DNA from 3 places in the Exiguobacterium sp. NPDC077395 genome. Region 2 is predicted to be linked to each of the others. Evidence: riboswitches for the same ligand, from Rfam matches in the RefSeq annotation. Region 2 holds a riboswitch; each other region holds the start of a gene.

Region 1 (10,817 bases), 380 kb from region 2:
GACTTCAGTGGGGACAAGATTCCGCTCCGAAGTCGATTCGGCAATCAGGCGACACGACTCGTCATGTTGATCGGGAGTGGATTGAAGTTAAAAGATACTCAGACAGGACTTCGTGCCATCCCGATGCGATACGCACGACAACTGATTGACATTCCAGGGAATCGATATGAGTTCGAGATGAATATGCTGACGTTCACAAAGCGGTTACAGGTTCCGATTCAACAGACGACCATCCAGACGGTATATGAAAACGAAAACATTTCATCCCATTTTAGACCGATTTTAGATTCGATTTTAATCTATCGTATGTTTTTGATGTATTCGGCATCGTCCGTCGCTTCATTTCTTGTCGACGTTGGGATGTATGCAGGTTTTATCTTTTTATTATCACCGTACTTCGATACGGCTCACGTCGTCATCGCGACGGTCATCGCTCGAATTATCTCCTCTCTATTCAATTATTTCCTCAATCGGAAAGTCGTCTTTCATTCAAAAGCGCGACGATCACTTTCCAAATATTTTTCGCTCGTCGTTCTCCAGATGGTAACCTCGGCATTGTTGGTCTATCTTCTTTTTCTTTTATTTAGACAAGGAGAAGTCATCCTAAAAATTATCGTCGACAGCTTTCTCTTTTTTGTCAGTTACTATGTCCAAAAACGATGGATTTTCAAAAAATAACCGGTCATGGGCTCATGACCGGTTTAATATGCGAGTGTTCCTGTTTTGACTGACGTATAGCGATGTAGCTCTCTCGGGCTTGTAATGCCGGTTTTCTGCATCATATCACGCATGAGTAGAGCGCATACGCGAGCGTCTTCTGCTGCATCATGATGAATAAAAGGCACGTTCAGGTATTCTGCCATCGTGTTCAACTTGTGGTTCGGGAGTCCAGGATACAGTTTACGTGACAATTTGACAGTGCATCCGTACTCAATTGTAGGGAAATCGAATAGATCATATTTCACAATTGCCTTTCTTAAGGCACCCATATCAAATGAGGCGTTATGTGCGATGACGAGGTCGACTTCTCGTAAAATCGGGTAAAGAGAGGCAAGTACTTCCGGTAACGCAGGGGCATCCCATACGTCACTCGGACGAATGCCATGAACCCGTATGTTCCCCATATCAAAATCTTCCTCTGGATTGACGAGTCGTTGATCAGTATCGATGACTTCTCCATTTTGCAGGATGCTCCACCCGACTGAGCAGATGCTACGGCTATCTCGATTAGCGGTCTCCACATCGAGAGCGAGAATGGTATGATTCATAATTTACCTTCTTTCTTTTGCAATAAAAAAAGTCTAACAGAAAGTTAGACGAATGTCGTGCTTAAGCGGCGACGAGTGTACGGCAAGCTTCGGCACAGCGCTCGCACGCTTTTGAACAAGCCTGACAGTGGTCATGCAAGTGACGGCCACATTCGACGGCACATGTATCACAAACCTGTGCGCACAAGGCGACAATTGGTTTAGAGAAGGCCGAATCTGTTTCTAAGGCTTTCAATGCGAGCGAACAGATGTCGGAACACTCACGTGTCAATCGGATGCATTCAGTGAACATGTGTAAATCTTCTTCTTGTAAACTTTTTGAGAAGCAATGGTTACAAGCGCGCATACATTCAATCACGCTCGCCAATGTTTCTTCTACAGATGTGCGTTCCATCAAAATTCCCCCTTGTATGAAAAAGTCTATCTTTCATTACCCGTTCATATAAAGGTTGAATCGCACCATACCAATAAAAAAGTCACATCTCTTAAGAGATGTGACAGATTAATGGAGCATAGGGGGCTCGAACCCCTGACCTCTACGCTGCCAGCGTAGCGCTCTCCCAGCTGAGCTAATGCCCCGTTCGAAATCATTATATCATCGTAGTATTCGACATGGCAATTCCCTTTTGCAATTTAGGTTTATAAAATTGGAGACGTGGGAATTTCATGTTAGACGTTATATTAAGAAAGCAGGTGTGCTTTATGGAAATGATTCTTTTGGCACTCTTACCGGCACTCATGTGGGGAAGTATCCCACTTATCGTGTCGAAAGTGGGAGGAAAACCGATTCAGCAGTTAATCGGAACGACCATTGGGGCGATGATCATGGCGGCCGTGATTGCCCTCGTATTCCGACCGGAATTCACGACACTCGCCATCGTGACCGGATTTATCTCAGGGGCGTTCTGGGCGCTCGGTCAATATTTGCAGTTCCAATCGTTCCAAATCCTAAGCGTCTCCAAAGCGATGCCAATCAGTACAGGAATGCAGCTCGTTGGAACATCACTCTTTGGGGTCATCGTGCTCGGGGACTGGCAGACGACGACAGAGCTATGGTTAGGATTTTCAGCGCTCGTCTTGATCATCATCGGGGCGACGATGACTTCGTATCAACAGAAAAAAGACAAAGATAGCGCCGGTGCGTTGAAGAAGGGGTTACTCGTCTTATTCGTTTCAAGTATCGGTTACGTCACGTATGCGGTCTTGACGAACTACTTTGAAGTAGAAGGCATCACCGCGATTCTTCCACAATCGGTCGGGATGTTCATCGCAGCACTTCTCTTCAGTCTTCGTGAGAAGGACGTCAAGAAAATCGATTCACGTACGTTCAAGAATATTTTAGCCGGGATTGCCTGGGGGATCGGGAACTTCGGTCTCTTCGTCTCGAGCGGAGAAGTGGGGATTGCGACTTCATTCGCTTTATCTCAATTGAACGTCGTCGTGGCGACACTCGGTGGGATCTACCTCTTAAAAGAGGAGAAGACGACAAAAGAACGCGTCTATGTCTTTATGGGAATTGGCTTAATTGTCGTTGCCGGATTTATGCTTGGGATTGCCAAGAGCTAAATTTCGATGATGAAATGATAAGAACCTTGAATGCGCACTCGTGCTAGCGTGCCATTCAGGGTTTTTGGTTACCGATATTAAGGGAGAGCAGGAGATGATGTGACCGATAGGGAAGTAATCTCATGTTGCGTTCGTCATATAGGAGGGGCAGCGCATTCGTGATTGATTAGAAAAATGTAGAATAAAGGGGAAACGAATCATGGAATCAAATTTAGTGACGATATCAGCGCTCGTCGATGCACCAATCGACACTGTCTGGAAACTGTGGACAGACCCAGATCATATTAAACAATGGAATCATGCGTCTGACGATTGGCATACGACCGAAGCGGAAAACGATTTACGGATCGGTGGGAAGTTTCGTAGTCGGATGGAAGCAAAAGATCAGAGCATGGGCTTTGATTTTGAAGGAGTGTATGAAGAAGTTAAAGTAAATGAGCTCATTCAGTATCGTCTTGACGATGAACGGAGAGTTAGAATTTCATTTGCTTCAGAAGGGAATCAGACGAAAGTGATCGAGGTATTTGATACAGAATCGATGAATCCGGTTGAATTGCAACGACAAGGCTGGCAGGCAATTCTCGATAATTTCACTCGATATGCAAATGGTAAGAGTGTATAAAAGATAAACAGATGCTTTGAACAGCAGCTCCCTTTTCAATGATATGAACAAGGTTTTGGAGAATACTGAGCGATGCGATGATTTTGAGTGGTGTTTAAGCGTCTTTCATCAAGTTGGAGTAAATAAATCTGTGCACATGGTCCGTTGTGGTGGGCGCTCATATACGTGCAAAATGGGCTTGTCCGAATTTGTTAGTAGAGTTTCGTCAACTAAATTATTTCGTTCATTCTTTTCTCGATGCGTTAGAAGTCGCTCAGCTCGAACATTTTCCTGTTGAATGTGCGCTCAAGTTGACTCGCTGTACCTTCTTCAAATCGATAGGGAAATTCGAAAGGACTCATATACTATTGGGGAGATTTAAAAAAAAGAGGGGTTCGGTCATCAATTTTTGGTGGCTAGACCCCTTTTTTGCACTTCCGCCGATGATTTTGGCGATAAACTTCCGTAGGTGGACTGAATGGACTTTTTGAGAGAAGTCGTTCTGTAGAGAATGGGAAGAATTTTAGACGTGATGAACGAATGACTACTTGATGACTATACGTTCGAAGGATTGGATCGGTTCGTCCGGACGGTGTTCTCGTTCTCGGGAGTGATGGAACACTCCGAGTGGATGCGTGTGTCGCCGATAAGAAATATATTTCTTACCTTTCCGACGGGAGGCACGGAACGCAAGAGAAAAGTCAAATACAAGGATTTGGGCCGTCTGCTTACGCCCTAATTGAAATTAAGAGCGAAAAGTGTAAATTGATCATAGTGAGTTCTACTAGATATAGTCAACATAAGATCCGGTATCAGCATATCCATAAACTCGAATAGCATCTTCAAGAATCTTTCCAGGAACATGAACTTTTTCAAGGATATCTAAAAGGTCTTTTCGGAGTTCCTCGGTATCTGCCTTGATTTCTAACCATTCAATGTATTTGTAGTCCCCAAGTCTGAAATGATAATACCACTCAACATCCCACATTGAAATATAGCCGGTTTCAATATCTTTTGTCCGCCATTGGAAGTGAGTAGGAGTATTGCACATTGCTTCTCTAATTTCTTCCCACTTTGTATTATTCATCACTGGATGGGAGTAATAAGAGGTCATTTTAACTAAATCAGGCGAGAATTCTCCCTCCTCTAAGCGTCTCGGGGCGTAGCCCAGCGTAGGCGGGAGATGAATCGCCCGGTCCAATAGTCTTCTCCTCCTGTGACAGATATGACGAACAAAAGTTCGTGATTCCGTCAGATTCTCCCTCCCCCTCCGCGGGTAACGGATGAGGAAGACACATCACGATCTGCTGGAGGGAGAAGGGACGGACATGCTGAAAGGTTACACATACAGGCTCCACCCGACGCCTGCACAGGCCGAGTTCCTCATCAAGACGATCGGCTGCGCCCGGTTCATCTACAACAAGCTGCTCGAGGACCGCATCGCCATCCGCGAGGAGGCGAAAACGGGGAGCGGAACGAGACGGAAACCGGCGACACCCGCCTCCTACAAGCCCCTGTTCCCGTTCCTCGCCGAGGCGGACAGTCTCGCGCTCGCGAATGCGAAGCTGAACCTGGACACCGCGTTCGCGAAGTTCTTCGCCGGGACGGGCGGCTTCCCGAACTTCAAATCGAGACGACGGTCGCGTGCCTCCTACACGACGAACAACCAGCATGGCACGATCCGCATCGAGTCGGGAAAAGTCCGTCTGCCGAAGGTCGGGTTCGTGCGGTTCACCCAACATCGCCCGTTCGAGGGCGTCATCCGGTCGGCGACGGTCTCGATGACCAAGACGGGCAAGTTCTTCGTCTCCATCCTCGTCAAACAGGACGATGAACCATGGATCCCAGCCGAGCACAAGGTCGGGATCGATCTCGGTCTGGAACACTTCGCCGTCATGACGAACGACGCGATGGTATCGGAGAAAATCGAAAACCCACGTTTCCTTCAACAATCCGAAGCGAAGGTCAAGAAGGCGCAACGGGCGCTGTCGCGAAAGAAGATCGGAAGCAAGAATCGTGAAAAGGCAAAATTACTTTTGGCCAAGAAACACGAAAAGATTGCCAACCAACGCAAGGACTTCCTTCACAAACTGTCAAGACGGATCGTTGACGAGAACCAAGTCATCGTCGTGGAGACATTGAAATCGAGCAACATAATGAAGAACCGACGCTTAGCCAAATCGGTTGGCGATGTCAGTTGGTACGAGTTCGTCCGTCAACTCGAATACAAATCAAACTTCTACGGACGGACGCTCATCAAGGCAGACCCTTGGTACGCATCCACTCAAATCTGCTCCACTTGCGGAGTAAAGGGCGAGAAGAAGGCGATGGACGTGCGTGAATGGACATGTGTCTGTGGCGCGCATCATGACCGTGACATCAACGCGAGCATCAACCTATTGATGTTGGCCGACTGACAATCCTTCAGGGCAGGGACTGCCCAACGAGCTTGGTAAACAACCGTGGCTAATAAGAGCACGGTCTTCCCAAGAAGCTCCCACTTCAATTTGCAAAGCAAATAAGTGGCGAGTAGTTCACTCATTCTCCTCTTTTTTCAACTTGCGTTGTCTAATACGCCACATCATCGACGTTATAAACGCCGCCCATCCACCGAGTACAAGGATATAAATTGCCAAGAATAACACAAATTCTCCATAGTCTTCGAGCTTTTCAAATGGATTTTGAATAATCATCGGTTCGGATAATATACCGACCATCATCAATGGAATGAAGAAAAGAAAGAAACGTTTCCAAAAGTAGTGTTTGTATGGTTGTGAGAATGTCTGCTCCATAATCGTGTACCTCCTCAATTTAATTACACTTATTTACATATATGATAGCATATTCTCAATTAATGTTGGATGATTGGTCTTTATTTTTTAGGCAAATTCAATTGAAAAGAGGGTGGCCAATTTGTTCAGCCACCCTTCAGTCAATTCATTCACTTGTTACAGCCAGTTCTCCAGTCCCGAACGTCGCGCTGAACGCACGGCACCAGATGACGACTGTGTTGTACTCTTCTAGATTCACATCCGCAGGGACTAAATAATTTTGATTCCCGATGTTTCCTTTTAACGATCCTAGACTGACGCCTTCGGTTGTCTCTTGTCCTGGCTTCGTCAAATAGACAAATAAGTCAGGTCCGTTTGTCGTCTCAAACTCCTCAAATCGGAGGTACGTCCCGTCTTCTGCCTCGACGGAGCGAATCGTGCCCGTCGTTTCATAATTTTTCTCCCCGTCCATGAACACACCCGCTACTTCGGTTTGACTCGGTTGTGCTTCCGGTGTCTCAGTTGTCTCTTCCTCTGTTTCTTCTTCTGAAGCAGGCGTCTCAACAGCTGTCGGTGGTAATCCTTCATCGACGGTCTCTGTCAAGAAAAGCGGTGAGATGAGCCACCAGGCGACGGCGATCACGGCTACGCCGATCACACCGATGATAAGTTTCGTACTTGTTTTCATGTATAAGTCCTCCTTTTCGGATGTATGAACCATTAATAGCCTTTTCCCGATTATTGGGCTTATAAAAGACGCGAATGTTAAAATTCGCGTCTGATGACCGTTATACGGTTTCGGTCCAGTTCTCTTCGATGAACGTGTCCCGTCCTGAGATGGCCCGGTCTTCTTTATAGTGTTTCGGATTCTTTTTATGGTAATCCTGGTGATACTCTTCCGCTTCGAAGAATGTCGTCGCCGGAGTGATTTTTGTGACAATAGGTGCCGTGAAGCGACCACTTGCCGCTAATACGTTTCGACTCGCCTCAGCCGCGATTCGTTGTTCCTCCGTGTGATAGAAGATGGCTGGGGCATACTGTGGCCCGCGGTCTTGGAATTGACCACCTTCATCGGTCGGGTCGGTCTGAATCCAATATAGCTCGAGGAGACGCTCATATGAAAACAGAGATGGATCATATGTGATTTGAACGACTTCTAAATGACCAGTCGTTCCAGTTTTGACTTCTTCATACGTCGGATTGTCGATCTGTCCGCCCATATAGCCGGATACGATTCCTTCAATCCCTGGTAGTTCTTCAAAAGGTGTTACCATGCACCAAAAACAGCCACCTGCAAATGTTGCTTTTTCCATCTTGTCGTTCCCTCCAAATCGTATTTCAACAAAAAAAGCGCTCACGTCGGATGACATGAGCGCTCTCGTCATATCGTCCAAGGTTTCCCTTGCTGGTCGTAGCACCTTGCCAATGGCAGGTTGCTGTGAAGTCATGGAGCCAGATCTCTCGTTCACTCTTGATATCGATATGTAGTTGGTGAGAGCATCATACCACCCTCAAAATACTTTCGTCAATGATTCGGTTTTCGCTTCAACTGAAAAATCGTCAAGACGATGATAAATCCAATCAACCCAATCGAAATGAACGGACCATACGGCACATTTTCTCCGTATAACTGCAAGAAAAATAGACCGAACACAGCGAGTAGAACGAATATGTAGGAGCGTGTCATAGGAACCTCCTGTTTTTTCTTAAGTGTAACAAGAACACATCGACTTGGCGATACGAAAAGGAAATCAGGCATAGAGCACGAATAAAGTGGGAGAGATAAAGGAGGAATGTAGGATGGAAGAAATCCAATTACATGAACTGACGATTGAACGTGCACATCGTGGGTATAAAGAAGGACAATTCACGGCACGAGACATAACAGCGTATTATCTTAGAAGGATTGCTGCATTTAATGAGCGACTTCATGCCGTGATACAGGTAAATCCGGACGCCCTGTTCGAGGCAGAGGCGGCAGACCGGGCCTATAAAAAAGGAGTACGCAAACCGCTCCTCGGCATCCCCGTCTTAATTAAGGACAATATCGAGACAGCCGGTCTGATGCGTACGACAGCAGGTGCCGCCGCCATGCGACATCATTTTGCAGGTCGAGATGCCGAGCTCGTGAAACGATTGCGGGATGACGGGGCCATCATTCTCGGAAAAGCGAATCTGTCCGAGTGGGCGAACTTTTTAACGGAAGATATGCCGAATGGTTGGAGTGCTGTTGGCGGACAAACGAAGAACCCTTATGGCGACCAATTAGATGTCGGGGGATCGAGTTCTGGATCGGCTTCGGCGGTTGCGGCAAACTTGACACTCCTTGCCGTTGGATCTGAGACGAGCGGCTCGATTGTACACCCGAGTGTGCATAATAGTATCGTCGGAATCAAGCCGACCGTCGGCTTGATCAGTCGTTCAGGCATCATTCCGATCTCACGTTCTCAGGATACGGCTGGACCGATGGCGCGTACCCTTCGTGATGCGGTCGTTGCCTTGCAGACAATGTGTGGTGAAGATTCGGCTGATCCTGCGACATGGGAAACTCCAGTCGGACCGCCTTATGTGACATGTCTCGATGTCCGTCAAGCGGTCGGGATGCGTGTCGGATTTATCAAGCCAACTATTTCAGACGAAGAAGTCGGGTTGTATGAACAGGCACTTCGATTGTTGCGTCAAGCCGAGGTTGAACTCGTCGAGATCTCGTTACCGAAACACGATGCATTAGAACAGGCAGATATTTTGTTTGATGAATTCAAGCTTGGGATTGAGGCGTATCTTGCGAACACAACTGTGTCATTTAAGACGCTTTCAGACTTGATTGAATGGAACGCGGACCACCCCGAATCGATTCCGCACGGGCAGACCATCTTTGAACAGTCAGATGCACGTTCAGGGCGTCTCGTCGAAGCTAGTTATCTCGACCGTCGGATTGATGATGTTCATTTCGCAAAAGTGGACGGAATGGATGAGCTATTAAAAGGGCAAAAACTGGACGCGATCGTCCTGCCACATGACATGAACTATGACATGGCTGCGAAAGCAGGACACCCGACAATCACGGTCCCTTATAAACGAAAAGAGAGTGGGGCCCCGTTCGGTCTATCGTTCACGGGAACGAGCTTTGCAGAACGAGATTTGATTCGTGTCGCTTATGCGTTCGAACAGTTCATCACACGACCGACGCCTCCAGATTATTCCTAAGTTGCACCCGTCTCTGACGTCCGCTACAATGGTACGTATGCGGATTAGAGAAAGGACAGGTTAGAATGAAATCATCTATATACGGGTTGACGTTCGATCAGCTCACAAACGAGTGCACGGAAGCAGGATATGGTGCCTTCCACGCACGTCAAGTCTGGGACTCGCTCTACATCGACCGGGTCAAATCGATGGACGCGTTGAACGTCCGTGACGAAGTACGCGATTACTTAACTGAGAAATACGTCATCTCGACACAAGAACTGTTCGTCAAACAAGAAGCGGGCGATGGAACGGTCAAATTCTTACTTAAATTGCATGATGGTCACTATATCGAGACGGTGCTCATGCGTCATAAATATGGTCGCTCGGTCTGTGTGACGACACAGGTCGGTTGTAACATCGGCTGCAGCTTCTGTGCGAGCGGCTTGTTGAAAAAGACACGTGATTTGACAGCTGGTGAGGTTGTCGAGCAGATCATGACTGTCCAACATTTCCTCGATGAAGAAGGAGAAGGGGACCGTGTCAGTCATATCGTCGTTATGGGAATCGGTGAACCGTTTGATAACTTCGATAACTTGGTCGACTTCTTGCGCGTCGTCAAAGATGAGCGTGGTCTTGCAATCGCCCCACGTAAAATCAACGTGTCGACGAGTGGTCTTGCGGACAAGATCTATAAGTTTGCGGACCTCGACTTACGCATCAATTTGGCGCTATCTCTTCACGCGCCGAACGATGAGCTTCGTACACGCATCATGAAAATCAACCGGGCGTTCCCGCTTGATAAACTCATGCCGTCGATTCGCTATTACGTCGAGAAGACGAATAAACGAATCACATTCGAGTATATCTTGCTCTCGAAAGTAAACGATTTACCAGAACACGCGGAAGAACTCGCGGACTTGATTGAAGACATTAAAGACAAGTCTTACATCAACTTGATTCCATACAATCCGGTCAATGAACATATCCAATATGAGCGAAGCACACCGGAAGATATCATGGCGTTTTATGATATCTTGAAAAAGCGTGGCGTCAATACGGGTGTCCGTCTCGAACACGGGACAGACATCGATGCAGCTTGCGGTCAGCTCCGCAGTAAGCATATGAACGTCGAAGGCGCGAAGTAATCAAATGGCCTCTCCGAATTTTTCGGGGAGGCCATTCGCTTATCGTTTTTGTCCGACATATTGAATCACAGCTGATTCACCGTGATGAAGTCTTCCTTCTTCTCGCCATACGACATTCTCATTTAAAACGAGAGGAATGAAATTGTCTTCGAGTTGGTGGAACATCTCTACAGTGTAAAGAAGTGGGGCGTCTTTTGGTCCACCTGTCCTGTAGGCGAGTTGATGTGTAGAGTACACCTCGGTCAGGAATACGCCACCAGGTCGCAGTGTTTTTTGA
Region 2 (10,817 bases):
ACGACGAGATTCTTTCCAAGGAAAAAAGAAGGATGAGATGCATGGGATTAATGAGAGTACTACCGTTTGCAAAACAATTACTACATGACCACCTCGAAGAAGGACATGTCGCCATCGACATGACCGCCGGAAACGGACACGATACGCTATTTTTGGCGAATGCAGTTGGCGAAACGGGTCATGTGTATGCATTTGATATCCAGTCAGAAGCGGTCGCGTCCACACGCGCACGTATACAGGAAGCCGGTCTCGATGAACGGGTGTCCGTCATTCATGACAGTCACGACACGGTTCAAGCGGTCGTCACGAACGAGACGCGCCCCATCTCCGCTGCCGTCTTCAATTTAGGTTATTTACCAGGAAGCGATAAATCAATCACGACTCACGGGAATACGACGATTGCCGCATTATCTCAATTATTAGAGGTCATGACCGTCGGTGGCGTCATCGTCATCGTCATCTATCACGGACATGAGAGCGGAAAAGTCGAACGGGATGAAGTGCTTCATTACGTGGAGTCGCTTGACCAAAAACAGGCTGGCGTCCTCCGCTACGGTTTCATCAACCAAATCAATCATCCACCATTCATCGTGGCGATTGAAAAACGCACATAAGCAAAAGGCGACTCATTCGAGTCGCCTTCTGTCATTCTTGAATCAATTCATAAAACGTCATCAATGTCTCCGCAAACTTGGTGTTCAAACGTTCATATCCAAAATGCGGGAATCCTTCCAACCGACGGATGTAGACTTGATCCCCACCAATCTTCCGGCAAACGTTTAACGTCAACTTCACGTCCGCAAATTGATCGTCTGGTGCATAGAAACAAGCAAGCGGAAGTCGTGGTAAGTGCTTCTTCTCTTCTTGATGTTCCACGATTTCTTCTTCAATCTCACGATATTGCGCATAGGTGATCTCACCGAAGCGTGACGATTCCTCGCCTCCACCAGTGAATGTCATCATCCCGAGCGGCATGTCTGGGCGGAAACGGTCGACAGCACTCGCGACGACTTGTTTCAATCCGCCGATTTGACGAGTGGCATGCCAATCAAATAAAGGAGAGATATACGTCAAACTCCCAAGCGGCACATCATACTCTTGCAAGAGTCGGTTCGTGAAAAGTGCCCCGAGACTGAATGCCACGACGTGGATCGGTAGTTTGTATTCCCCTGCCTCACGCAACGCTCGCTTGATGAGCTGTTTATGGTCATCTGCCGTCAATCCGACCGATTGGTCACGGACGACAATTACTTCGTACTCGTCTTGGAGTCGGCGAATAAAGTTCTCACTAATCCGAGACGTGAACTGTAGCGGGTACACGATGACGATGACCCCTTTTCGTGCTTCTTCATATGTCATGCTGCCGTCACCTCATTTTTAGACTATATGTATTGTATCAAAAAAACATCAGCCGCAACTGATGTTTGAAGAAAATCCGTCTGGAGGCTTAGCTCGGATGATATCGTAAATGAATGAGTTCCATCGGCTGGTCGTATACCTCTTCTTGGACCCGATTCACTTCTTTAAACGATTGATGCAAAAGGAACGCAATCGCTTGGTCATTTGAATTTTCAACGTACACTTCCATCGGTTGTTCTTTTTTCGATTGGAGATAGTTTAAAAAAGCTGCTCCATATCCGTTTCGGTGATAATCAGGGTGAAGATAAAGACGAAGCATCTCCCACATGTCACCGCGATCGATGGCATGACAAAATCCGATGACATTTTCTTCGAACTCGCCGACGATAAAGTATTGCTCTCGTGCTTCTTCACTCGAACTGATCGCTCGAACAATCTCTTCTTGTCGATAGGCGCGCTCCATCGCTTTCAAACGATTCAAATCATCCTCTGAAATCGTCGCAAGTGCAATCGTTCGAATTAATGCTGCATCTTCTGGAACTGCTTCCCTCATGTTCATGACAGCTTCCCCCTTTTGGCCAATCTATTTGTATCATTCCCTATCGTCACGTTTTTATCCTGCCATTCGTTTCTTTTTCGTGACGATTCATAAGAAAACGTTATGTCCGCAATCGACTAGGGTATAAGACTAGCAATGCCAATCACATGAAGGAGTGGAACAACATGGAACCAAAATTAGAGCATGACCCGAAAATCGAACAAACAGAGAATCCGAACCGTCAATTTGATCAATTGGATGCAGGGGGTCCAAAAATCAGCGTTGTGACCGGGATGCTACTCGGTGCCCTCGTCGGTGGTCTCCTCGCCTTACTTAGCTCCTCGAATCGGGAGCAGACGAAACAATCGCTTACGAATGCAAAATCTTCGGTCGGTGGCATCGTGAATGAAGTCAAGCAAGATCCAGCCGGGAAAGCATCTCAAGTCATTGAACAAGTAAAGACCGCTTCCGGCAAGATACAGGAAGTCTCCACAGACGTCCAAAACGTATATGAAAAAGTCGTCGGAGAAGTCGATACGGTCAAAGAAGACGTCAATAAAATCGTCGAGACGGCTCAAGAAGCCAAATCAGATTTACAAGACATCGGTGAAAAAGTCGTCGAAGCGAAGGATACCGCGCTTGGACAAGAAACCACTTCAACTGATTCGTCATCGAATGACAATAAACAGACACCACCAACGACTTGAACATAAAAAAACGACCTTTCCGCGGAAAGGTCGTTTTTGTTGATTACGCGAAACGCTTCGCGCCTTCTTCAAGAACTGCTGCTTTATCTGTTTGCTCCCATGGGAGTTCGATATCTGTACGACCGAAGTGACCGTAAGCTGCTGTTTGCTTGTAGATTGGACGACGAAGGTCAAGCATCTTGATGATGCCTGCTGGACGGAGGTCGAAGTTCTCACGAACGAGTTCAACGAGCTCTGTTTCGCTCAATTTACCAGTGCCGAACGTGTCGACAGCGATTGATACTGGATGTGCTACCCCAATCGCGTAAGCGAGTTGAACTTCTGCTTTATCCGCAAGTCCTGCTGCAACGATGTTTTTCGCTACATAACGAGCTGCGTATGCTGCTGAACGGTCAACTTTTGTAGGATCTTTACCAGAGAATGCGCCACCGCCGTGACGAGCGTATCCACCGTACGTATCGACGATGATTTTACGTCCTGTAAGACCTGCATCTCCTTGTGGTCCACCGATTACGAAGCGACCAGTCGGGTTGATGAAGTATTTTGTTTCAGCATCGATGAGTTCAGCCGGGATGACTGCTTCGATGACATACTTTTTCAAGTCTTCTTGAATTTGCTCGAGTGTGATCTCTTCTGCGTGTTGTGTCGAGATAACAATCGTGTCGATGCGAACAGGGTTGTTGTCCTCATCGTACTCAACCGTTACTTGCGTCTTACCATCCGGACGGAGGTAATCAAGCGTACCGTTCTTACGAACTTCAGCAAGACGACGTGATAATTTGTGCGCCAATGAGATTGGAAGCGGCATGAGTTCAGGTGTCTCGTTTGTCGCGTATCCGAACATGAGACCTTGGTCACCTGCTCCGATTGCATCGAGTTCCTCTTCAGTCATCTGACCTTCACGTGCTTCAAGAGCTTGGTCAACACCTTGTGCGATGTCTACTGATTGCTCGTCAATCGACGTCAAGACTGCACATGTTTCTGCATCGAAACCATATTTCGCGCGTGTGTATCCGATTTCACGGATTGTTTCACGGACAACTTTCGGGATATCCACGTAAGTTGACGTTGTGATTTCACCAGCTACGAGTACAAGACCCGTTGTGACAGACGTTTCTGCCGCAACACGGGCATTCGGGTCTTCCGCTAAAATGGCATCCAAAATCGAGTCAGAGATCTGATCACAAATTTTATCTGGATGTCCTTCAGTAACCGACTCTGAAGTAAAAAGTCGACGGTTCAATTTTGACATTCAAAAAACCTCCTATAATAAGGGTGATATGTGGACGGTACTCGTTCCCCTTACGCGTTGCTTTGGGACGGTAATGAAAAAAACCTCCCCCGATGACATACATGGGGAAAGGTTGAATCGTTCTTCCTTACCCTCTTATCGTTCGAAGCTAATGGCTTCGCTTCAGGATAGCACCTTTTCCGCACAAGACTTCATGTCGGACGGTTGCTGGGCTTCGTAGGGCCTTGTTCCCTCCACCGCTCAGAATAAGAGTATCCGTTACGAAAACCATCATATAAATGACGCTCGATTATGTCAAGGGAATCGGACGAATTCGTTAAAGTTTTCACTGACTTGCAAAACATTTCTGTTTGTGAATCGTCAAACATTTTTTAAATTCGTTTCTGTTTTTTAACACCTTGTGATAAGAGAATGTGATAAACTGTCTTTGTAAGAAAGCGCTTACTTAGAGAGAAGAAACGCTTGTGTTTAATTAGTGTGTCACATATAATTAAAAATGTCATACTGATTAATCGTAATCGCGGAAGTATGCGGATTTCATCCACATCTATTTAGGGGAAAGGTGGGATTCAGGATGGCGACAACGCTCCTGAAAATCGAAGAATTAATTAATGGTGCCGACATGAAACGGAACTTGACGGTTCCAGAACTGGTGGAAGAAGCCATTCAAAATGGGGAAGGTGTACTGACAAAAGACGGGGCTTTATCTGTCAGCACCGGTGCTTTTACCGGACGGTCACCGAAAGACAAATTCGTCGTCCAAGATGAAGTCAGCAACAACCTTGTCGATTGGGGAAAAGTGAACCAACCGATCGCGGAAGAGAAGTTTTCAGCACTTCTCGACAAAGTACTGAACCATTTAGAAAAGAAAGACAAACTTTATTACCTCGAAGCGTCTGCTGGTGCCGATGAGCACTATACGTTACCGGTCCGTGCCATTACAGAATATGCATGGCATAGTCTGTTCGCAAAACAGCTGTTTTTACGCGAATGGCCAACGAAAGGTGCGTTCGACCCGTTCACTGTGATTTATGCACCAAGTTATAAAGCAGACCCTGCAGTAGATGGCACGAACTCAGAGACATTCATTCTCGTTTCATTCGCCAAGCGCACGATTCTGATCGGGGGAACAGAATACGGTGGCGAAATTAAAAAATCAATTTTCTCCGTCATGAACTTCTTGTTACCTGAGCAAAACGTCTTATCGATGCATTGTTCGGCAAACGTCAACGATGCAAACGAAACGGCACTCTTCTTCGGGTTGTCGGGAACTGGGAAGACGACACTTTCAGCTGATCCACAGCGCCACTTAATCGGAGACGATGAGCACGGATGGTCACCGGATGGGGTCTTCAACATCGAAGGCGGTTGCTACGCGAAGACGATCAACTTGTCGCGTGAGAACGAACCACAAATCTATGATGCAATCCGTTTCGGTTCATTGATTGAAAACGTCGTATTGAATGAAGATCGTACGCCGGACTACAAGAACATTTCCTTGACTGAAAATACGCGTGCAGCATATCCGATCGAATTCATCGACAACGCGATGCTCCCATCACGTGCCGGTCATCCGAATACGATCGTCTTTTTGACGGCCGATGCATATGGTGTCTTGCCACCAATCAGCAAACTGACGAAAGAACAGGCGATGTACCACTTCTTGTCTGGTTATACGTCTAAGCTTGCCGGTACAGAGCGTGGTGTCACAGAACCACAAGCGACGTTCTCGACTTGCTTTGGTTCACCGTTCCTTCCGCTCGCTCCAGAGCGTTATGCGGATATGCTCGGTAAATTGATTGAAGAGCACGATGTAGATGTCTACCTCGTCAACACGGGCTGGACAGGTGGAGCATACGGCGAAGGTTCACGCATGAAACTCGCCTATACGCGTGCGATGGTCAATGCCGCCGTCAACGGCCAGCTCCGTGATGTCGAAACGATGAAACATGACATTTTCAATGTCGAGATTCCTGTAGCCATCGATGGTGTACCGAGCGACGTGCTCAATCCGCGAGATACGTGGAGCGACCCAGCTCGTTACGACGTCGAAGCAAAAGCACTCGCCATGAAATTTAAAGAAAACTTCACTCGCTTCACGAAAGCAAGTGAGTCCGTCATCGCAGCCGGACCACTCGTCATCTAACACAAAAGCACTGACTCGATTTTTTATCGAGTCAGTGCTTTTTCCTGTCGCAACATCCAATCCATCGCTTGTTCGGTCGTCTCCCATTTATCCCAAAACGGGAGCTGGTGACCGAACGGGAGCACCCAAAACTCTGCCTGTTCTCCTAATTTCTCGGCGACGGCTGTCGCATGACGTAAGCGAACTTGTTCATCGTCCGTACCGTGGATGAGCAGTGTCGGGGCGACCCATTCCTTGTAAAGCGGAGAACGGTCGACATACGCAGATTCTGCAGACTCGGGGTCCCCACCCGTCATCCGACGTAACATCTTCCGCATCGAACGCTGTTCTTCATACGTCCACTCGAGGTTTGTCACGCCAGCCCATGAAGTAACCGTCGTGACCGGTCGTTCGGAAGCGAGCGAGAGGGCCATCATGCCCCCTCTTGAAAAGCCGAGGACGTGAACCGGTCGTCCACTCATGTGGACACGGTCGAATAGCGAGAGCACATCCTCTAAGTCTTCTCCTCCAAAGTCTTCTTTTCCCGTCCCGCCGTGATTGCCACGATAGACCGGGGCGACGACATGAAAGCCCCGCGATGCAAACTGCATGAGACGTGGTAAACGAACATCCCCGATTCGCGCCGTTCCTCCTCGTAAGTACATCAACACTTGGCCATTTGATCGTTTCGGCTCAATCGAATACGCCACGACCTCTTCCCCATCTGTCGTCGTGTACCATCCTCGTGTCACTCGGTAACCCGCATAGGGTGGTAACACATCGATTCGGTCAAACCAGTTTTTGATCATAGAGAACCCTCATCGTTTCTGGTAGGACACGGTCTTTCATCATGAAGCTGTAGCGTGGATTGCGCAATAAGTTATCCGGCAAGGCATCGATCAGGACAGCCCCATCTGTCTCGTCAATGGCAGGATGATCCTCGAATCGCTCAATCTCCGCATAATAAATGTTTTTGATGACCGTATCACCTCTACCTAACACACGGTACTGTCCCAAATAGCGCAACGTTTTGACGACTCCACCGGTCTCTTCGTACACTTCCCGGATAGCGGCATCGTCCTCGTGTTCTCCTGGCTCGACTTTCCCTCCTGGAAACTCGAGTCCGCGCTGTTTATGCTTCGTCAATACCCACTTGTCTTCATATCGGGCGACGACCCAGACGTGGAGCGGCGTGTCTGAGAACGGATAATGGGTGAAGCTTAACTCGACTTGATTATGATAGTAATCCTTGAATGTCTTCATAGTCCATCCCTTTCTTTCCCCTGTCTACTCTCACTTTACCTTGTCTTCACCCAGTTTCAAACAAAAAAATCGATCCGACGCGCGGACCGATTCGTTTTCTTATTGATTCAAACGTTTTTCGAGCTCTGCTTTTTGTTCTTCATACCCTGGTTTACCGAGTAACGCGAACATGTTCGCTTTGTAAGCTTCGACGCCTGGCTGGTTGAACGGGTTCACCCCGAGGATGTATCCGCTCATCGCACATGCTTTTTCGAAGAAGTAGAACAAGTAGCCGAGGTGATACGGTGTCATCTCTGGCAATTCGACGACCAAGTTCGGTACATCGCCGTCAGTGTGTGCGAGAAGTGTTCCTTCTGTCGCTTTGTCGTTCACGAACTGAATCGTTTCGCCTGCGAGGAAGTTCAAACCGTCCAAATCTTGAGCGTCTTCTGGGACGTTCATCGAGTGACGGACTTCTTTCACACGAATGACCGTCTCGAACAAGTCACGACGACCTTCTTGGATGTATTGCCCCATCGAGTGGAGATCCGTCGAGAAGTCGACAGCCGCTGGGAAGATTCCTTTGTTGTCTTTTCCTTCTGACTCACCGTAAAGTTGTTTCCACCATTCTGACACGTAGTGAAGAGCTGGCTCATAGTTGACGAGCATCTCAATCGATTTGCCTTTCGCGTAAAGGGCGTTACGTACGACTGCATACTGATACGCTTCGTTTTCAGCCAATTCTGGTGAGCTGTAAGCGTTTTGCGCGTCACGTGCCCCTTCCATCAATGCATCGATATCAATTCCAGCAGCGGCAATCGGAAGAAGTCCGACTGGCGTGAGGACAGAGAAACGTCCACCGACATCATCTGGAATTACGAACGTCTCGTATCCTTCTGCGTCCGCAAATGTCTTGAGTGCACCACGGGCACGGTCTGTCGTTGCATAGATCCGCTCACGCGCTCCATCTTGACCGTACTTGTCTTCCATGAACTGCTTGAGGACACGGAATGCAATCGCAGGTTCTGTCGTCGTTCCTGATTTTGAGATGACGTTGATTGAGACCTCTTTGCCTTCAAGTACTTGAAGCAACTCTCTCATATACGTTGAAGAGATATTGTGGCCCGCATAGAATACTTGTGGTGCCTTGCGCTCTTCTTTTGACAATACGTTGAAGAACGAATGTTGAAGCATTTCGATCGCTGCACGGGCACCGAGGTAAGATCCTCCGATTCCGACGACGACGAGAACGTCTGAATTCTCGCGAATTCGTTCCGCCGCAGCTTTGATTCGTGCGAACTCATCTTGATCGTATTCGGTCGGAAGATCGACCCACCCAAGAAAATCACTTCCGGCACCGCTCCGCTCGTGAATCACCGAGTGAAGGGTTTTTACCGTTTCTTGCATTTGGTCGATTTCGTGCTTCCCTACGAATGAGAGCGCGTTTGAATAATCGAAACGTACAGTTGACATGTCATTTCCTCCTTTAAATCGCTCGTAAAAGAGCCATACATGACCCATCATAAACGGAAACGCTAGATTCGTTCAATCATTATTGCAAAATAGGCAATAAATTGCCTTATTTGCTGAGTTCGAGGATGTGCGCGACATCTTCGCGTTCGAGTGTACGGAAACGACCGAATGCGCCACGTTTCATCGCAGAATCGAGAATCGCATCGAATGTCGACTCATCGATATCGTAGTCACGGAGTGAGTTTGGCGCACCGAGTTGGTCGAAGAATGCACGAATCGCTTCGATTGTACGTTTTCCAGTCTCCAAGTCGTTTTCACCTGGCTCTACATCGAATACCTCCGTACCGAGTCGCGCGAAACGGGCAGCATTGTCTTCATCCAATACATGCTCCATCCAACGTGGGAAGAGGATCGCGAGACCACCAGCGTGCGGGATATCGTGGACAGCCGATACGGCGTGCTCGATGTTGTGCGATGCCCAGTCCCCAGCAGCACCCATTTGAAGGACGCCGTTCAACGCCATCGTACCTGAGAACAAGATGATGGCACGTAAATCGACGTTTTCCAAATCGTTCACGAGTTTCGGTGCCGATTCAACGACTGCTTTCAAGACACCTTCTGTCATGCGTTCCTGTACCGGCGCATGGTTCGGGTGGAAGTATTGTTCGAAACAGTGGCTCATCATGTCGACAATACCGTAAATCGTCTGGTTTTTTGGAACCGAGACTGTATAACGTGGGTCAAGGATTGAGAATGTTGGGAAGACGAGTGGATGACCCCAACCGAACTTCTCTTGTGTTTCCCAGTTTGTGATGACCGAGCCTGAGTTCATTTCTGATCCTGTTGCCGCGAGTGTGAGGACCGTCCCAAATGGTACCGCCTCTGTCGGGATATGTTCACGGAGCACGATGTCCCATGCATCCCCTTCATAAGGAATCGCTGCTGAAATCAGTTTCGTACAGTCGATGACGGAACCTCCACCGACTGCGAGCAACGCATCGATGTTTTCTTCACGTGCAAATTTGACCGCACGACGTACTGTCTCAATACGCGGGTTCGGTTCGACGCCAGAGAAGTCTACGTATGAGATGCCTGCCTTTTCAAGCTCAGCCACGACTTCATCGTACGTTCCGTTCTTTTTGATGCTTCCGCCACCATAGACGAGCATCACTTTCTTCGCGTCGAGCGCGTCAAGTTCTTTCGATAATGTTTCGACCTGATGTGTACCGAAGATCAGTTTCGTCGGATTTTTGTATTCAAAGTTGTGCATGATTCATCCTCCTCGTAGAAATATGTAACACCTACACTATATACCCTGTTTTCAAAGAATGAAAAGTATCGTGCTTATGCGTAAATGCGATCGATGATGCGATGTAGGATGACCGCTTCCTCTGCTTGCCGATAGTTCGGTTCCTTTCGGCACGCTTCGAGAAACAGCTGAATTTGACGTTCATACGGATCATATTCAGTCAAATAGGCAGGTCGTTCGTCAAACAGTGCCCCATGTTTTTCAGTATGGAGTGTGAGCGGGAATAGACTTGCCCCAGCGTTCGTCCCTCGGCACTCGACACGCATCGTATCTTCTGCTTCGACATTGGCCATGTAACTGACGTCGAGCAACAAAGAAGCACCCGTATCGAAGGTGATCATCGCTCTCGCCGTGTCTTCGACAGACAGCGATTCATGGTCCCATTTGCCCATCAATCCTACACCCGGACGGTTCCCTAAATATTGCCCGACGTGACCGACAACCTCTTTCGGTTCCGGATAATCCATCAAGTGAAGCGCGAGATCTAACATATGGACGCCGATATCGAGTAGTGCCCCTCCACCCTGAAGCTCTTTGTTCGTAAACACGCCCCATCCAGGAATGCCGCGTCGGCGAAGGGCAAGTGCCGTTGCCGCATAGATGTCCCCCATCTCTCCTGCGTCAATCATTCGTTTTAGGAGAACCGTGTCGGCACGATGCCGATAATGAAATCCATAATGGAGCGTCTTTCCCGCTCGTTTCGCTGCTTCTAACATCTCCACCGCTTCATTTTCCGATATGCCCGGAGGCTTCTCACAAAGCACATGGCATCCCGCTTCTAGTGCAAGAAGCACTTGCTCTTTATGTAAGGC
Region 3 (10,817 bases), 420 kb from region 2:
ATGTTGTCTGTAAAGTTATAAAGGCTCGTCTTTCGCACGGATTTGTTGAATGATTTCCTCATAATGTTTCAAATCTGGATAGAAACGTCTAAAGAAGAATTCAATCTGCGGATCATCACCTTCTGCCAATAGTTTGGCCAGGACAGCATAGACGACACCCATCCCTTGTCTTGGTAAAAGGGAAGAAGGGAGTAAGGTCGAACATTGAATGGCTTGCGTGAAGTAGGTCGAAAGCGTGTCGTTCAAATCTTTGAACGTTCGAATATCTGCATAATGGAACATTCGAGTCAGTTCCACGATTGCCGAAAGATCAGTTTCAAGCAACCATTCGCTTTGGAAGATGGCTTGATCCAATTTTTCAACGGTTTGGTCGTTGGCAATATAATAGTTTAAATTGTCCCGAGTAATAGCTACTTTCTCAGGAGAATCGAGGATTTGTTCAACTGTTTCTTGTTCAAATGTCCTTAGTTGTTTACGGATGTTCACAAATTCAGAGTCAGCAATCTCGAGAAGCCCAGCGACACGACTGAAACTACGCTTGATTTCAGGAGGGACAGCATTCGGGTTTTTGTAACCGAGGTCATGCTCGATTTCAGCCCAGGCATGTTGTAGAATCGAGCGGACCTGAATCTCCGCTTCTTTTTCTGCAAAGCGTCGGTACTCCCCAAGGGCAAGTCTTTTTTCGCTTAGTTCCACGACATAATGCACTGATAAGTAACCGAACTCATTTGCATCGAGTAAAGTCGATTTATCAATCGATTGTTCTCGATCAATGGTAAACTCGTCCTCTAATATTTGTGCGACTGCTCGAACATCATCATGAAAGTATGTGACGATCCGGATCCCGGCAAGGTCTTGTACGTCACGTAACGAACGGTATTGGTATGGTTTACGCGAGAGTTTGGCATAGAGACTGTCCGCTTCTTTCGCTCGGGCGACAATCGAATGAAACTGGATCCCGGCTTCCGTCAATAATTCACTGAGGAGCGCTTTCAGTTTTGTGGCAAACGCTTCATAATCTTCTTTTTCATTCAAGTATTCCAGCATGATTGTATTCAGATCTTGTTTAGGCACGTCACTCACTCCTTTTCGCTGTCCTTAGTATATCATCTCCATCACGAAACGATATGGTAGCATATATACAGAGGGGGAATGAACATGAACCATACATTTCGGTCATCTGAGAGAGAAAAGCTGGAGATCATCGCTGGTTTATTGCAACAGGCGGATTATCGGATATCGCGCATCCGAGAAGATGGGAATCAATTCGTTGTGACCGCGCGCATATTGGGGCGGGCTACCATGGAAGGGGAACGTGAGCGCATCGAAGGAATCGTGCAACATTTTGATGTGGAAGAATGGACTTTTCATGATTAAACGATGACGATTTATGTTTACCACCTCATTTTTCGGGAATAACAAAAACAGTGAAAACCATGACTGTGAACGTTTAGGAGGATGGGGCATGTTAGAGACAAGGGTAGTAAATGATATGACAACGGTAGACCATGAAGTGAACGAGATGGTCTCAGGAGGGTGTGTGAACGAACACATCTACTTATTCGCCAAAGACGAAGAATTGACGATTCGACTGGCGGCAGAAGCCGGTGTCCAACCGTACCGAATCCCTGAGAAGGGAATGTTCGAGTCGTTGCTCTCGAAATTTACGAGCAACTCGGAAGATCGCATGGAACAGATGGAAAGCCTCGGTCTTACGAAAGAGATGGTCGACTCACTCGAGCGCGAAATCAAAGATGGAAAAATCGTATTAGTCTGTGATAAATGACAATGGACCGGAAGCCCGGTCCATTTTTTAGTGTTTTGTTTGATAATAGGCATTCACGATTCGTCGCAACGACTGCTGGTCGAGGCGAAGTGGAGAGAATCCCGCATCTTTTAACAATTGTTTTGTGTTTTCATCATGGAAGGTGATGTTTCGATTCAAATATGGATTGAATACTTTCACCATGTCGTTAAATGACTGTTCGACAGCACTGAGTGTAGACGACGGCGTCTCCGTAATCGTCAAATGCGGGAAAGAGAGCGACTCCTTCATATAATCGAGCATTATCTCATTGTGCGGTGGCTTATCATTCGTAACATTGTAAATCGTGCCCGCTTTCGCATGCTCGATAGCGGCCAGAAGTACATCCGCGACATAATCGACCGGAACAAGATTCGAGGTGCCCGTCGCCGATCCGATTAAACGGATGGATTCAAAATCATGACCGCGGCGCTCCAATTTCCGTTTGAACAGCTCGAGTGCACGCATATAGCCATACATCGTGAACTTTGAATCCGCTTCTCCGGTCTTCGAGTCACCAACGATGATGGCTGGACGGAAGATGGATACGTCGAGTTCATCCCGCGATTGCCAGACAGCCTGTTCGGCATGTGCCTTACTCTCTTCATATGGATTTAAAAAGGATTGGGATACATCATATAATGTCTCGCCGCCGACTTCTTTTGCCCCGAGTGTATAGGCGGTACTTACATGGAAAAACCGAGGAACGTCAATCAACTTGGCCAATCGAAGAGCTTCTTTCGTCCCCGTTACATTTGTTTCAAACAATTCATCGCGTAACTCTTCATCAAATTTGACGAGTGCTGCCATGTGTAGGAATAAATCCATTTTTCCTTTATGTGAATCGATAAATTGTTCATTAGCACCGAGTGCGTGTGCCGTCAAATCGCCAGGCAACACATCGATTGATTTTCTTTCTTCCACCGTGAACTGAGCATTTACTTTTTCCGGTGTTCGGGCGAGCATGCAAATCCGATGCCCCCGTTCAATCAACTCTTTGGCGAGTCGACCTCCTAAAAATCCAGTTCCACCAGTCATAAAAATATACAATCGCGTTCTCCCTCTCTGTGACATTCTCCATCCATCATATCAAGTCTTACGTCATGTAGCCACTTTGCGTCTTTCAAAATTTCATGTTTAGAAAAAAACGAAGTCGGTTATGAACTATAGAGAAGCGTACGAAAGGTGCGTAACGACAGCTTGCCTGTCAAATCCATTGAAGTGAGGTTTTTAAGAATCATGGCAAATCTATTCGGAACAGACAAGGATGACGTAGCAAAAAAGCAACAAGAAATTGAGAAAACGGTACAAGAGAAAAATATTACCCAAATCCATCTTTACTTTTCAGATGTCCTCGGTGATTTGAAACTCTTGACCCTTTCGGCAAAATTGTTGCCAGAGGTTTTTGAAGGAAAAACAATGTTTGATGGCTCTTCAATCAACGGATTCTCTTCCATCAAAAACTCCGACTTATTCTTGAGACCGGATTTAGATCGTCCACGTTATGAGCAAGATGGTGATGAGAGTATTTTGGCGTTCTTCTGTGATGTTTGTACACCTGAGGGTGAGCGATATGAATACGACCCACGTAATGTGTTGAAGGATGCACTCGAGCGAGCTGCACGCGATGGCTACTCGGTTTTCGTCGGCGCAGAGCCTGAATTCTTCATCTTTGATGAAAATGGAGAGTTTTATGATGAGGCCGGTTACTTCTCGACTCGTTCAGAAGACAAAGGATATGAAGTACGTCAGCATATTGCAAACCGCTTGAGCAATGTCGGATTCAACATCGAGGCGGTCCACCATGAGGTCGCTCCGGCACAACATGAAATCGGAATCAAATATGACGATGCACTCCATACGGCAGATAACATTCAGTTCTTCAAAGAAATCGTCAAGATTGCGGCGAAAGAAAAAGGGGCATCTGTCTCGTTCTTACCGAAGCCGTTGCGTGACGTGAACGGTTCTGGGATGCATTTGAACATCTCGGTATGGAAGAACGACGAAGCGGGCAAGGCGACAAACAACGCGTTTGATGAGGCTGACGCCGATTATGGCCTCTCTCAAACTGCTCGTCATTTCATCGAAGGGATCTTAAAGCATGCCCGTGCGACGGCCATCTTCACAAACCCACTCCCTGAGTCATATGAGCGTCTCGTTCCTGGGTTTGAGGCACCGGTCAATATTTGCTGGAGTCCGTCGAACCGTAGTTCGATGATTCGAATCCCGGCTTCTCGTGGAAGTGCGACTCGAGTAGAGGTCCGAAACCCTGATCCGAGTGCAAACCCATACTTGGCACTTGCTGCCCTCATTTACGCTGGTTTAGAAGGAATCGAGCAGAAGCTCGAACCGTCTAAGCCGAACGAGGACGACTTGTTCGAGTATTCAGCGAAACAAATCGAAAGCCAAGGAATCGCATCTCTTCCTGCGACATTCCATGAATCAATTCAATCGCTGAAACAAGACAACTTCCATGATTACTTTAACCACAATATGATTGACCGCTACTTGTCACTCATTCAAGTACGCAAATAAAAAATGACGCCAGCCGATCGAATCGGCTGGCGTTTTTGATGATTAGTGGATTCCGCGCATATATACTTTGATTTTTGGTGCGAGTGCGAACAGAATCAAACTTAAGATGATGGCGACTCCGCCGATGACTCCGAAATAGAGCATCTCATTCTCTGGTGAGTAGAACTTGACGAGCTGGGCATTGATCCCTTGTGCGGCAGCGTTCGATAAGAACCAGAGTGACATCGTTTGAGCAGAGAACGCAGCGGGTGCAAGTTTAGTCGTAGCCGACAAACCGACCGGCGACAAGCTCAACTCGCCCAACACTACGATAAAGTAACTCAAGACGAGCCAGAGCGGGTTGACGAGGGCATCCGGACCGCTGAAGTAAGCAGGAAGTAGGATGACCAAGAAACTGATCCCTGCAAACAAGATCCCGAAAGCGAATTTCGTCGGGATACTCGGCTCTCGGTCACCAAGGCGAACCCACAGCCAAGCAAAGACCGGTGCGAGCAGGATGATGAAGAGCGGGTTTAACGACTGGAACCATGCTGGTGACAATGTAAATCCGAAGAATTCAAGGTCAGTCCGTGTATCGGCATAACTCGCAAGGATCGTTGCCCCTTGCTCTTGAATCGCCCAGAACATGACGGAGGCGATGAAGAGCGGGATATAGGCAATGATGCGTGAACGCTCAACCTCTGTCGTCTTCGGACTGCGATACATGATGATGAAGTAAACTGTTGGAATCGCGATTCCGAACACCCCGACGAGCGAGATGAATGTGTTAATCGTAAACCAGCCGAGTGGAATCAAAATCGCAAGTAAGATGGCGATTCCGATTGTGACAAGGCTGACGATTCGAATCGTTTTCTTTTTCTCATCAGGAGATAACGGGTTCGGTACGTACGAGCCAGCAAGGCCAAGGTTCGTTTTACGTGTCAATACGAAGACGACGAGTCCAACGAACATCCCGATGGCAGCAAGGGCGAAGCCCCAATGGAAGCCGTAGTCTTTTTGAACTTGTCCAACGATGAGCGGTGAAATGAACGCGCCCAAGTTGATACCCATGTAGAAGATACTGAATCCAGCGTCACGACGGCGATCCGTTTCACTATACATATCTCCGACAATACTTGATACGTTTGGTTTCAATAAACCCGTACCAATAACAATCAACGCCATGGAGATGAATAAGAAGACGACGCTACCTGGAATCGAAAGGACGATGTGCCCGAGCATGATGAACACACCACCGTAGAAGACCGCACGTGACGTCCCGAATACTCTGTCCGCAAGCCATCCCCCAATGACCCCTGACATATAAACGAGCGCACCATAGACGGACATGATGGACAGCGCGACATTACGGTCGAGCCCGAGTCCACCTTCAGAAACCTCATAGTACATATAGAATACGAGGATGGCCCGCATGCCATAGTACGAGAAACGTTCCCAAAACTCCGTGAAGAATAGGGTGAACAACCCTTTCGGTTGTCCGAAGAAGCCTTTTTGTGGAACACTGTCCACGATTGTCTGTTTATCGATCCTTTCCATGAAAGATCCCTCCTTAACCGTTTTATCATAAAAAGGATTATTATGATTGTAAAGTGAATTGAATGATAATTTCAAATTTTAATAAGAATGAAAAGAATGAAAAGACCACACTTTCTAAAAAACAGAGAGTGTGGTCAATGAGTGATTACGCGGATTTTTGCTTTGCTTCTGTCGCTTGAACGTGACGTCCGAGTTGCCAGTAAATAATACCTGACAGACAGCTCGCGCCGCCGATCAAAATCAGTGCGATATGCCCGGCACGATTATCGAAGAAGACGCTTGCGATAATCGGTGCCGTCACACCGCCGATCAGCCACTGGACACTCGCAGCCCCATTGTAGGCGCCGCGCATGTTCTCTGGCGCAATCAAGGCGATGAATGTCTGTTGGACAGGGGACATGATCATCTCGCCAAACGTGTAAAACGCGTAGACGGCGAGTAAAATCCCGACGAGTGGGAGATAAGGAACGTCGAGAGCGTACAATGCTCTCGGGACGATTGCAATCAAGACCATCCCAATCCCGAATACGGTAGCTCCAGCAAACATGACTTTCCCAAAAGGCTTATTCCCAAGCTTCGATGCAATCGGGAACTGGAAAAGAACGACGAGGATCCCGTTAAGTGCCAACAAGTAAGGGAATGGGTTTTGTTGATCTGTATACGTCGGGAGCGACTCTTTCAAAAAGAGCGGCAACATACTTTCGACGACCGAGAACCCCATTGATATGAATATACCCGCAAAGATAAAGATCAGAAACACGCGGTCGTTATAAAATACGCGCAACACTTCACGGTTGCTCGGGGTCTCATCTTCCGTGAACTCCGGCAACGACTCGTGAATAAATGCCCCAAGCACGAGGGCATATAATCCAAAGATGAAAGCAGCCGCAAAGAAAATGAGCTCCCTGTCGATAAACAGTACCGCACTCCCGAGAAGCGGTCCGAATGCGGCTCCGATGTTATGCCCCATTCGTAAGAGGCCGAACGCCTCGTTCATATGCTCGGGTTCCGTGACATCAGCGACCATTGCACTGGCAGCGGGGTGGAACAATGAATTGGTCAAGCCGAGCATGGCATTGAGTAAGAGCAACGGCCAAAACGAGTCGGCGAACGCAAAACCGATGAGGGCGAGCGCGTCACCAACGATGGCGATCATCATGATTGGTTTGCGTCCGTATAGATCAGCAAGCCGTCCCCCAATCATCGAGCCGAGGAGCGCCATGATTGGTCCCGTCGCCATGATGATTCCGACTTGAAGATAGCTGTCTAACTGGTCACTATAATAAAGGACTAAGAATGGGGCAATCATGAACATCATGATTCCCGTGATCGTTTCTCCTAAGAAACGTATCCAAATGTTGCGGTCGAGTTGCTTGAGTGATTGAAACATACAGGTCACCTGCTTTATTTAATTTTAGACACAAAAGGGACGTCATATGCATGAAGGCATACGACGTCCCACGTTGTTTATGCATGCCTAGTTAGGCAGGCGTCTTAGATATGAATCAATCGAAGAGGTGCCTGCCAATCAGTATGAACTTGAATGAATGGTTTCGAAGATACTACTGACATGGGAACCTCTCCTTTCTGTTAATTGTTGTTCTTCTCTTCAACTGTATGACACATTTCATCAATGTGTCAACAAATTATTGGGAGGATTTAGAGTAATTCATTTAAATTTTTTCGATTCAAACGATAATCAATCAGTCTAGACAAGACGACTTGAATCATCGCCGTGATCGGAACGCTCACAAACATGCCGACGAGACCGAATAGACTTCCTCCGATGATAATCGATGTGATGACCCAAAACGGAGTGATTCCGACGCTGTCACCCAAAATCTTCGGCCCGAGCCATAACCCGTCAAATTGCTGCAACAAGAAGATGAACAAGAGCACCAATACGGCGGTGAACGGATCATAGAAGTAAGTGATGATAAACGCTGGAATCATCCCCAGTAGCGGACCGACGTATGGGATAAAATTGAGCACCCCGACGATGACACCAAGAAGTAACGCGTATGGCGCCCCGATGATTAAGAGTCCGATGACAGCGAGAACACCGATGATCAGACAATCGAGTGATTTACCGATGATGTATCGTTTAAAAATGTAGTCCATCTCCTGAAAGATATCGATTGTCGTCTTCGCAGTGCCCACTGGTAAGAGCGCGTAGAGAAGGCGTTTGAACATGCGAGCGAAGACTTCTTTGTCTTTTAACAGATAGATGGAGATGACAATCCCAATCAAGAAGTTGATCAATGTCATCGTGAAACTAGAGACATAACTGACAGAAGAGAGGACGGCCGTCTCGACCCATCCGGAATAACGATCCTCGAAGCGTGCAAAATCAATCGCCTGGGCGATCGTCGCATTATAGTCTTTCAAGTAATTGTTTACATCACCTAAGAACGCATCGATTTGACGGATGTAGACGGGTAACTCCTCGATGAGTGATGAAAGACTCGAGTAGATCCGCGGGAACAACGTGACGACCGAGATCGCTAAAATCCCGATAAACGTGATATAGACGATGAGCAGACCTTGATATCGCTTCAAATGGAACCGTTCTTCAATATAAGAGAGTACGGTGTTGAGTAACAAAGCGATGGCAATCCCCATGATGATTGGGGTCAGTAACTGAAACGTGTACTGCAAAACACGTGAGATGGTATCCGGTTCACTGATGACCCGCCATAAGACGAGTAAAATCAGACCGATCACACTGAGTTTCCAAATAAGTTGACGATTAAGCTCCAATGCTCTATCCCCTCATACAAATATAATTTTTCTACTCTTTTACTATGAATGTTTTTTGAAAAGGATTCAATAGATGTTCACTTTGAAAAAAATGTTTGACACCGTTGGAAATGTCTGGTTAACTTAGGGACATACAAAAATTACATAGCGAATAACACTTTCTATCAAGAGAAGCGGAGGGACTGGCCCGATGAAGCTTCAGCAACAGATTGCAAAATACTGTGCTAATTCCAGCAAGGTGACCTTGAGAGATGGGAAGGTGGTTGACTACATACGTCTGTATTGAGCACCCCTTTCCTCAGAAAGGGGTGTTTTTTCGTATCAGGAGGAAGAATCATGGCAGACAGACGTTCACAATTATTAAAATCCTTACCGACGCAACACTTCGTCGGATTAGCAGAAGAGGTCGCAGCGGTAGAGGCAAGCGGGAAGAGCGTTATCCGACTCGGGCAAGGGACACCCGATTTACCGACACCCGCTCCAATCTGTGAGGCGCTCGAACGTGCCATCACGGACCCGACCACACACCAATACGGTCCATTTCGAGGACAGACCCGATTGAAAGAGGCGGTCGCATCATTTTACTCTCGTGAATATGGTGTCGAACTCGACCCGGAACGAGAAGTCGCCATCTTGATTGGTAGTAAATCAGGTTTGATCACACTCCCACAATGCCTTCTCGAACCAGGTGACGGGATTTTGCTCCCGAACCCGGGTTACCCGGATTACATCTCTGGAGCGAGGCTCGCAGGTGCGGAAATCATCGATTTGACGTTAAAAGAGGAACACGGCTTTCTTCCGGACTATTCAACACTCGACCCGTCCCACGCGAAACTCATGTATTTGAACTACCCGAGTAATCCGACTGGGGCTGTCGCGACGCCGGCATTCTTTGAAGAGACCGTCGCGTTTGCAAAGAAGCATGATGTGATGGTCGTCCACGATTTCGCTTATGGAAGCATTGGGTTCGACGGTTATGTTCCCCCGAGCTTTCTTCAGGCAGATGGTGCGAAAGAAATTGGAATTGAAGTATACACGATGTCGAAGGCGTTCAATATGTCGGGGTGGCGTGTCGCGTTCGCGGTCGGAAATGCCGATATTATTGAAGCCATCAACACGTATCAAGATCACGTCCACGTGTCTGTCTTCTCAGCCATTCAAGAGGCAGCGATTGTGGCGTTAGAATCTCCGCGCGACTTACGTGATGACCTAGCCTCACTTTACGAAACAAGACGAAACCGATTGATTAATGGGTTACGCCGGGCGGGGTGGGAGATTGAGGCACCGAAGGGTTCGTTCTTTGTATGGGCGAAAGTACCTGAGGGGGATGCAAAATCGTTCTCGACAAAGTTACTCCACGAGGCGGGTGTTGCCGTCACACCAGGCTACTTCTTCGGAACAGAGGGAGATCACCACATCCGTTTCGGTCTCGTATCGTCTGAACAGAAGATTGATGAAGCGGTAGAACGGATTGAGAGACTGTTTGCAGCCTATGAGGAGGTACATTTGTGATTCGTCAGGCCGTGCTCGAATATGACCATTCGCATGATGCGCTCGAGAACCTTCATACGTTGATTGGAAACCGGAAGGCACTCGTTTTGAAAGGATCGAACGGATACGGTGAAGCGGTTCGCGTGTTCCCTCGTCTAGCAAATCTTCCGAGTGTACAGTTCAACGGGGAATGTTCAGACGAAGAAGTAAATCGTTTGAATGCCTATCGACCAGACGTATGGATTGCCGTCGGCGGAGGTAAATTGATTGATACGGCGAAGCGGATTGCATTCGCCCAGTCAGTCCCGCTCATTGTCGTCCCGACACTCGTATCAAACTGTGCAGCCTTCACACCACTGAGCGTCATCTACAGTGAGGAAGGCTCTTACATTCGCTATGACACGTTTCCGGTCGTCATCGAGCGCGTCATCGCAGATGAACGACTGTTACGTGATTCGCCTTATGACTATTTCAAGGCTGGCGTCATCGACACGGTCTCAAAGTGGTTCGAGGCTCGTTATATTAGCGGGACGACTTCGAAGGATGCAGGGATTCAGTCAGGGTTATCACTTGCTGCGCAGTGCGGTAAATTGATGGACTTGTCGATTCATGAACAAGACTTTCGTCGTTATGGAACGGACGTCCGATATATCGTCGACCATGTCCTCGCAATCGGTGGTGCGGTCGGTGG

Evidence for each region. A riboswitch is a leader RNA that binds a small molecule or an ion and turns the genes downstream of it on or off. The one in region 2 is predicted to bind S-adenosylmethionine.
Region 1: another riboswitch for S-adenosylmethionine. It lies ahead of msrA (peptide-methionine (S)-S-oxide reductase MsrA); the one in region 2 lies ahead of metK (methionine adenosyltransferase).
Region 3: another riboswitch for S-adenosylmethionine. It lies ahead of ACQKD4_RS06295 (aminotransferase class I/II-fold pyridoxal phosphate-dependent enzyme); the one in region 2 lies ahead of metK (methionine adenosyltransferase).

The regions. Positions count from the first base shown of each region.
Region 1 covers NZ_JBNNHU010000001.1:1,171,590-1,182,406, forward strand. Annotated here, with positions in the region: gene ACQKD4_RS06000 (glycosyltransferase) at 1-678, shown strand, start outside; gene ACQKD4_RS06005 (3'-5' exonuclease) at 702-1,268, opposite strand; gene ACQKD4_RS06010 (four-helix bundle copper-binding protein) at 1,330-1,662, opposite strand; tRNA gene ACQKD4_RS06015 (tRNA-Ala) at 1,775-1,847, opposite strand; gene ACQKD4_RS06020 (GRP family sugar transporter) at 1,971-2,834, shown strand; gene ACQKD4_RS06025 (SRPBCC family protein) at 3,034-3,456, shown strand; gene ACQKD4_RS06030 (DUF6678 family protein) at 4,220-4,636, opposite strand; gene tnpB (IS200/IS605 family element RNA-guided endonuclease TnpB) at 4,764-5,852, shown strand; gene ACQKD4_RS06040 (hypothetical protein) at 5,970-6,227, opposite strand; gene ACQKD4_RS06045 (DM13 domain-containing protein) at 6,373-6,894, opposite strand; gene msrA (peptide-methionine (S)-S-oxide reductase MsrA) at 6,995-7,519, opposite strand; SAM riboswitch class I at 7,588-7,687, opposite strand; gene ACQKD4_RS06055 (hypothetical protein) at 7,732-7,893, opposite strand; gene ACQKD4_RS06060 (amidase family protein) at 8,007-9,413, shown strand; gene rlmN (23S rRNA (adenine(2503)-C(2))-methyltransferase RlmN) at 9,479-10,540, shown strand; gene ACQKD4_RS06070 (methyltransferase domain-containing protein) at 10,580-10,817, opposite strand, start outside.
Region 2 covers NZ_JBNNHU010000001.1:790,247-801,063, reverse strand. Annotated here, with positions in the region: gene ACQKD4_RS04090 (TIGR01212 family radical SAM protein) at 1-88, shown strand, start outside; gene ACQKD4_RS04085 (class I SAM-dependent methyltransferase) at 42-614, shown strand; gene ACQKD4_RS04080 (alpha/beta hydrolase) at 646-1,359, opposite strand; gene ACQKD4_RS04075 (N-acetyltransferase family protein) at 1,448-1,918, opposite strand; gene ACQKD4_RS04070 (hypothetical protein) at 2,083-2,604, shown strand; gene metK (methionine adenosyltransferase) at 2,648-3,856, opposite strand; SAM riboswitch class I at 3,989-4,108, opposite strand; gene pckA (phosphoenolpyruvate carboxykinase (ATP)) at 4,431-6,002, shown strand; gene ACQKD4_RS04055 (alpha/beta hydrolase family protein) at 6,026-6,790, opposite strand; gene ytkD (RNA deprotection pyrophosphohydrolase) at 6,771-7,244, opposite strand; gene ACQKD4_RS04045 (glucose-6-phosphate isomerase) at 7,344-8,696, opposite strand; gene ACQKD4_RS04040 (iron-containing alcohol dehydrogenase) at 8,803-9,966, opposite strand; gene ACQKD4_RS04035 (Gfo/Idh/MocA family protein) at 10,041-10,817, opposite strand, start outside.
Region 3 covers NZ_JBNNHU010000001.1:1,215,087-1,225,903, forward strand. Annotated here, with positions in the region: gene ACQKD4_RS06255 (GTP pyrophosphokinase) at 16-1,074, opposite strand; gene ACQKD4_RS06260 (hypothetical protein) at 1,159-1,377, shown strand; gene ACQKD4_RS06265 (general stress protein) at 1,466-1,786, shown strand; gene ACQKD4_RS06270 (SDR family oxidoreductase) at 1,814-2,854, opposite strand; gene ACQKD4_RS06275 (glutamine synthetase family protein) at 3,044-4,339, shown strand; gene ACQKD4_RS06280 (peptide MFS transporter) at 4,382-5,875, opposite strand; gene ACQKD4_RS06285 (MDR family MFS transporter) at 6,021-7,265, opposite strand; gene ACQKD4_RS06290 (AI-2E family transporter) at 7,535-8,635, opposite strand; SAM riboswitch class I at 8,794-8,893, shown strand; gene ACQKD4_RS06295 (aminotransferase class I/II-fold pyridoxal phosphate-dependent enzyme) at 8,972-10,147, shown strand; gene ACQKD4_RS06300 (iron-containing alcohol dehydrogenase) at 10,144-10,817, shown strand, end outside.